DNA from 2 places in the Pseudoclavibacter sp. JAI123 genome. Region 1 is predicted to be linked to the other one. Evidence: riboswitches for the same ligand, from Rfam matches in the RefSeq annotation. Region 1 holds a riboswitch; the other holds the start of a gene.
What was found. A riboswitch is a leader RNA that binds a small molecule or an ion and turns the genes downstream of it on or off. The one in region 1 is predicted to bind thiamine pyrophosphate.

Region 1 (3,392 bases):
GCAGCGCGAGGCCCTCGGCGAGAAAGAAGTAGTCGAACTTCCCGGCCTCGGCCTTCTGCGCCACGTGCTTGAACGTGGAGAACTCGATCTGGCTGCCCGCCTCTGGGTGCTCCCAGAGCGTGTGCTCGTTGACCCCGCCGACGTAGGCCGCGAGGATGATCTGCTTCTTCGTCATGGTGATCTCCTGATCGGGTTCGGGTCTAAACGGCGGCGTAGCGGTTGGGCACGGTGGTCTCGAGGCCGAGGAGGCCGCGCAGGGAGCGCTCCTCGTAGCGCTCCCGGAAGAGGCCCTTGCGCTGCAGGAGCGGGACGACGTCCGCGACGATGCGCGGCAGGTCGTCGGTCACGACGCCGGGGTGCAGGCGGAAGCCGTCGTAGCCGAGGCCGGCGAGCGTCTCGAAGTGCTCGACGAGCTCCTCGGCCGAGCCCGCGAAGACCGCCGGCGGCTCTCCGAGCGCGCGCCCCTTCGCGTTGAGGCGGTTGAGGCGGGCGGACCCCGTCTCCTCCGGCTCGTCGAGGAACACGGCGAGGTCGACGAACACCGACAGGTCGCCGTCCCGCTCGACCTTCTTCTCTGCGGCCCGCACCTCGCTCAGGATGCGCACGGCCGAGGTGACGTCGGTCGGCGTCACGAAGAGCAGGTCGGCGCTGGCTGCCGCGAACTCGTACGGCACCTCGGCGTGACCGAGCGCGGCGACAACCGGCTGCCCCTGCGGGGGCCGGGGTGTGATCGATGGTCCGCGCACGCTGAACCACTTGCCCTCGAACTCGATGCGGTGCACCTTGGCCGCGTCGAGGAACCGATCGGTGGAGGCGTCGCGGATCTCGGCGTCGTCCTCCCAGCTGTCCCAAAGCCTGCGCACGACCTCGACGAAGTCGTTGGCCTCCGCGAAGAGCTCGCCGACGAGCGGCGCATCCCGACGACCGAAGTGCGCGTGCTCCGCACCGGGCGAGACACGGGCCTGCCAGCCCGCACGGCCCAGGCTCGTGTAGTCGAGGGTTGCGACGGCCTTCGAGACGTGGAAGGGCTCCGTGTGCGTCGTCGTGACGGTCGGGATGAGGCCGATGTGCTCCGTGACGGGCGAGACGCGGGAGGCGATGAGGAGCGCGTCCAGGCGACCCCTGACCTCGTCTGTCCGGTTGTCCCGGCGGAGGAACTCGCTGCTCTGGAGCGCGAGCGAGTCCTCGATGGTGACGAAGTCGAGGAGGCCCTGCTCGGCGAGCTGCACGAGCCCCACCCAGTACTCGGGCGTGAAGAGCTCGTCTGGGCGAGCGCTCGGCTCCCGCCAGGCCGCCGGGTGGATGCCGGCGCCATCGAGTGCGACGCCGAGGTGGATTCGGTTGGGGTTCGTCATGGTGCGACGCTAGGCCGCGCCCCGAGTTCGGTCCACGGCGCCCGTCGCGGCCCGTTACGCGTCGAAACGCGGGGACATGTTCGTTGAGGGTCCTCGCACCCTTGTCGCGCATGCTGGGACGCATGGCTATCAACGGAGTGCTCGCGCAGATCACCGTGTCGGACCTGGCTCAGGCTACGGAATATTACGGCAGGCTCTTCGGGCGGGGTCCCGACGAGAATCCCATGCCCGGCCTCCTGGAGTGGCACTTCACAAGCGAGGCCGGCCTCCAGCTGTGGGCCGACTCGAGTCGCTCGGGAAAATCCACCGTGGTGTTCAACGACGACGACCTCGAGGGTGTGGCCGCGCGGCTCGACGCCGCGAAGATCGAGCACGGCGGGATCGAAGACGCCACTCACTTCCAGATCCTCCAGGTGCTCGACCCCGAGGGCAATCACGTCGTCTTCACGAGCGCCTCGAGCTAGCAGCGCGCACCGTCGGGGCTACAGTGTGGCCGTGCACGGGAGCCCGATGAGTCGGGCTGAGAGGGAGTACTCGAACTCCGACCGTTGAACCTGATCTGGGTAATGCCAGCGAAGGGAGTCGACTCACCCGTGCCGTCACGCTCCGACGGAAGGCACGCACATGGAATCCATCACTCGAGACCCACTCGCATTCGGGGTGGGGGCGAGAGTCACGCTCTCGGTCATGTCAGACCGCTACGTCGAGGTGATCCTCGCCGCGGTCGACGCGGCGGACTCCTCGGGGCTGATCCTCGAGACGGGCGATGTCAGCACGTACGCCGGGGGCGACGAGCAGGCGCTGCTGCGGTGGCTCACCGACCTCACGCAGCACGTCGCCGCGACCGGACTGCACGCCTCCGTCCAGGTGCTGCTCTCTCGCGGCTGCCCCGGCGAGGCGGTGTGCGAGCTGCCAGGCGGCGCGGGGCCGCGGCGAGTGGACGCCCCGCGCGGGCGGCACACGGGGAGCTTCGCGAGCGCCGAATGGGCGCTGTACCCGCTCGAGGACGCGGGGGCGGATGCGCGGACGCCCGACCACATGCGGGAGATCTACGCCGCCATCGAGACGGCCAAGGCGAGCGGCACGTTCGTTGCATCCGAGCACTTCGTCACGAAGCTCAGCGGGGACCTCGGCCGCGTCCTCGAGACCGTCGTCGTGGCCTGGGCCGGGGTCGGCGCGCACGTGCAGCACGTCACGAGCCACCTCACGATCTCGCTCAACAGCCCGAGCCACGCGGCAGGCGCAGCAGCGGGAGCACGGGCATGAGCCTCAAGCTGCGCGACATCGTGCTCATGGTCGTGCTCGGCACGGTCTTCGGATTCCTCTACTGGGCGCTGGTGCAGGCCTGGACAGCGCTGTCGATCGCCATGGGGCCGGCGGGCGACCTCGCCCAGCACTTCCTCTTCGGCGGCTGGCTGCTGGTCGCGCCCATCGCGATCGCCATCATCCGGCGGCCGTTCGTCGGCGTCATCGCCGAGGTGCTCGCCTCGGTCATCGAGGTCGTCTTCCTCGGCTCGGCGGTCGGCCCTCTGCTGTTCGTCGCGGCCGCGATCCAGGGCGTCGGCAGCGAGCTGCCCTTCGCGATCGGCCGGTACAAGAAGTACGGCTGGCTGCCGTACGCCATCTCCGGGGCGCTCGGTGCTGGCCTCGTGTTCTTCTACTCGGCGTTCCGATCCGGCTGGTACGGGCAGGAGATCCTATTCCTCCGGTTCGGCATCCAGCTCGCGTCCGGCATCATCCTCGGCGGCCTCCTCGCGAAGCTCATCGTCGACTCACTCGTGCGCACGGGCGTGCTCGACAACTTCGCGATCGTGCAGGACACGAAGCCCCTGGCCGTGCGCCGTGCGGCCTGACACTGCGCCCTCGGAGAGCCCGGAGTTCGACATCGAGGCACACGGCTTCGAGGTGATCCACTCCTCGGGCGACGGGCTCGGGCCGGTGGACCTGCGGGTCGAGCCGGGCGAGCACGTCCTCGTCATCGGGCCGTCCGGTTCCGGGAAGTCGACGCTGCTGCAGGCGCTGAGCGGGGTCATCCCC
Region 2 (3,392 bases), on a different contig from region 1:
CACGGCTCGGCGATGAGCTTCACCTGCGAGACCACCGGGTCCTGCTGCACGAGGTCGAAGAAGGTGGAGAGCTTGTCCACGTCGTGGAGTTCGCGGGCGAGGGTGGAGGCGAGGTCGAAGCGGAAGCCGTCGACGTGCATCTCGGTGACCCAGTAGCGCAGCGAGTCCATGATGAGCTGCAGCGAGTGCGGGTGGCGCATGTTGAGCGAGTTGCCGGTGCCCGTGTAGTCCGTGTAGTACCGCTTGTCGTCTTCTTCGAGGCGGTAGTAGGCGGCGTTGTCGATGCCGCGGAAGCTGAGCGTGGGGCCGAGGTGGTTGCCCTCTGCCGTGTGGTTGTAGACCACGTCGAGGATGACCTCGATGCCGTTGGCGTGCAGGGTGCGCACCATGGACTTGAATTCCTGCACCTGCTGCCCGGCTGTCCCCTGGGAGGCGTAGTCGGCGTGCGGGGCGAGGAACGAGATGGTGTTGTAGCCCCAGTAGTTGCGGAGGCCCTTCTCGATGAGGGTGCTGTCCTGCACGAACTGGTGCACGGGCATGAGCTCGATGGCGGTGACGCCGAGCCGCTTGAGGTGCTCGACGATCGCGGGGTGCGCGATGCCGGCGTACGTGCCCCGGATCTCCTCGGGCACATCCGGGTGCAGCTGGGTGAGGCCCTTCACGTGGGCTTCGTAGATGAGGGACTCGTTGTAGGGGATGCCCGGCTTCCGGTCCCCGGCCCAGTCGAAGTAGGGGTTGATGACAACGCCCTTCATCATGTGGGGCGCGGAGTCGAGGTCGTTGAACGAGTCTGGGTCGCCGAAGTTGTAGCTGAAGAGGGACTGGTCCCAGTCGATGTCTCCGGTCGTGGCCTTCGCGTAGGGGTCGAGGAGGAGCTTCGCTGGGTTGCAGCGGCTGCCGGTCGCCGGGTCGTAGTCGCCGTGCATGCGGTAGCCGTACTGCTGGCCCGGCTGCACGTGCGGCAGGTAGGCGTGCCAGACGTGCGCATCCCGCTCATGGAGCCTCACCCGCTCCTCGTTGCCGTCGTCGTCGAAGAGGCAGAGCTCGACCTTGTGGGCGGCTTCGCTGAAGATCGCGAAGTTCGTGCCACTTCCGTCGAACGTCGCTCCGAGGGGGTAGGCATTTCCGGGCCACGTTTTCATGCACGCTCCTATTGCTTCATCTTGCTTCGCCGAAGAACATCGCGTGTGGATGCAGGCACTAAAGCTACCAAAGGGTGGGAGCGCTCTCGCCCGCCAGCACACAGGAGTTCTCCTGGTTGGCAGGCATGTCGACGACCTACGCTGGCCGCATGACGAACCTCACGCAGAACCTCACCGATTCCGTCAAGAAGCTCGGCGTCACGCTCGCCTACGGCGAGAAGGTGGAGCTTGGCAAGGCCACCATCCTTCCCGTTGCCCTCGTCTCGTACGGCTACGGCGGCGGCGAGAGCAACGAGGAGGGGCAGGAGAACTCGTCCGGCGGTGGCGGCGGCGGCATGGCGGTCCCCGTCGGCGCGTACGTCGATGACGAGTTCGGCACGAGCTTCCGCCCGAACATCATCACGCTGCTTGTCGTCTCGATTCCGCTGGTGTGGACGGTCGGGCACGCGCTTCCGCGTCTCATCAAGGCTCTCAAGAAGTAGCTCGGGGCTCGCTTCGGCCTATACTCGAGGTGTTCACGGGAGTCCGGTAGTCCGGGCTGAGAGGAAGGCACAAGCCTTCGACCGTCAAACCTGATCTGGGTAATGCCAGCGCAGGGAGGCACATCTCCGAGCAGAGCCACCCCAGGCTCTGCGCCCGTGCACTTTCACTCGAAAGGGCACACCGCATGACAACTTCTTCAACTCCATCTCACACCTCCCCAGCGCAGGGGCCGGCTCAGGCGAGGTCGCCGAAGAGCCGCTTCCGCTGGCGGGTCATCGACATCGTCACGGCCGCCGTTCTCGGCGTCGCGACGGGGCTCATCTTCATCGTCTGGAACAGCGTGGGCTACGCGTGGTTCACGGTCATGGATGCGTTCACGCCGGGTGTCGGCGGTATCGCCGTCGGTATCTGGCTGCTGGGCGGGGTGCTGGGCGGGCTGATCATCCGCAAGCCCGGTGCGGCGCTCTTCGTCGAGGTGCTCGCGGCGAGCGTCTCGATGCTCCTCGGCAGCCAGTGGTCGATCGAGACCGTGTACTCGGGCATCGCGCAGGGGCTCGGCGCTGAGCTCATCTTCCTGCTGTTCTTCTACAAGCGCTTCGGCCTCGGCGTCGCGATGCTGGCTGGGGCTGGGGCTGCGGTCGCGGCGTGGACGCTCGAGCTGTTTCTCAGCGCGAACATCGAGAAGGGTCCGGAGTTCCTCACCATCTACCTCGTCTCGATCGTCCTCTCGGGTGCCGTGCTCGCTGGCGTCGTCGGTTGGCTCCTGACGCGCGCGCTCGCGGCGACCGGTGCACTGAACCGCTTCGCTGCGGGTAGAAGCTCGAAGCGAATCGGCTAGCGCTCGTGGGCGCGAGAGTCGAGGCGAGGGGGTGGGGCTGGCGCCACGCCGACCGGGCGAAGCTGGCCGTCGCCGAGCTCGACCTGACGATCGAGCCTGGCGAGGCCGTGCTGCTGCTTGGTCCGTCGGGGGCTGGCAAGTCCACGCTCCTGGCCGCCCTGGCGGGGGTGCTCGGCGATCACGAGGATGACGGGCAGGAGCTCGGCTCACTGCTTGTCGATGGCAAGCACCCGAGCGATGCACGCGGCACGGTCGGTCTCGTCCTGCAGGACCCGCAGGCGAACACGGTGCTCGCCCGCATCGGCGACGATGTCGCGTTCGGCTGCGAGAACCTCGGTGTCCCTCGGGCGGAGACGTGGGCGCGGGTGCGCGAGGCGCTCGACGCCGTCGGGCTGCGGATGCCCCTCGATCGGTCGACGGCTCAGCTGTCCGGCGGCGAGCGTCAGCGGCTCGCGATCGCGGGTGTCCTCGCCATGCGCCCCGACCTCATCCTGCTGGACGAGCCGACCGCGAACCTCGACCCGGCCGGTGTGGACGAGGTGCGCGAGGCGGTGGTCCGCGCCGCGGAGGCGTCCGGCGCGACGCTCATCGTCATCGAGCACCGGGTGGACGTGTGGCGCTCGAGCGTCGATCGGGTCGTCGTGCTCGGGGGTGAGCAGCACCTCCTCGCCGACGGCACCCCTGACCTCGTTCTCGAGCAGCACCGCGAGTCGCTGCTCGCGGCCGGTGTGTGGATCGGCGGTCATGAACCGCAGGTGCCGCGTGCCGTTCTCGCGCCAGGGGAGGACCTGTTGATCGCGGACGGGCTCGGCTTCGGGCGGGCCGACCATGCCCTGCACACGCAGTTGTCGGCGACCCTGCGCGCGGGGGAGTCAACGGTTGTGCTGGGCCCCAATGGGGCGGGGAAGACGACACTCGCGCTCACGCTC

Region 2: it holds a riboswitch for thiamine pyrophosphate, as region 1 does, so the genes downstream of both, HDC34_RS14065 (ECF transporter S component) here and HDC34_RS05780 (YkoF family thiamine/hydroxymethylpyrimidine-binding protein) in region 1, are expected to answer to the same signal.

What each region holds. Positions count from the first base shown of each region.
Region 1 covers NZ_JACCCM010000001.1:1,230,277-1,233,668, reverse strand. The annotation lists gene HDC34_RS05795 (NtaA/DmoA family FMN-dependent monooxygenase) at 1-175, opposite strand, end outside; gene HDC34_RS05790 (LLM class flavin-dependent oxidoreductase) at 201-1,355, opposite strand; gene HDC34_RS05785 (VOC family protein) at 1,478-1,819, shown strand; TPP riboswitch at 1,845-1,952, shown strand; gene HDC34_RS05780 (YkoF family thiamine/hydroxymethylpyrimidine-binding protein) at 1,980-2,621, shown strand; gene HDC34_RS05775 (ECF transporter S component) at 2,618-3,208, shown strand; gene HDC34_RS05770 (ABC transporter ATP-binding protein) at 3,198-3,392, shown strand, end outside.
Region 2 covers NZ_JACCCM010000002.1:413,315-416,706, forward strand. The annotation lists gene glgX (glycogen debranching protein GlgX) at 1-1,142, opposite strand, end outside; gene HDC34_RS14060 (spore germination protein GerW family protein) at 1,292-1,624, shown strand; TPP riboswitch at 1,649-1,758, shown strand; gene HDC34_RS14065 (ECF transporter S component) at 1,810-2,463, shown strand; gene HDC34_RS14070 (ABC transporter ATP-binding protein) at 2,469-3,392, shown strand, end outside.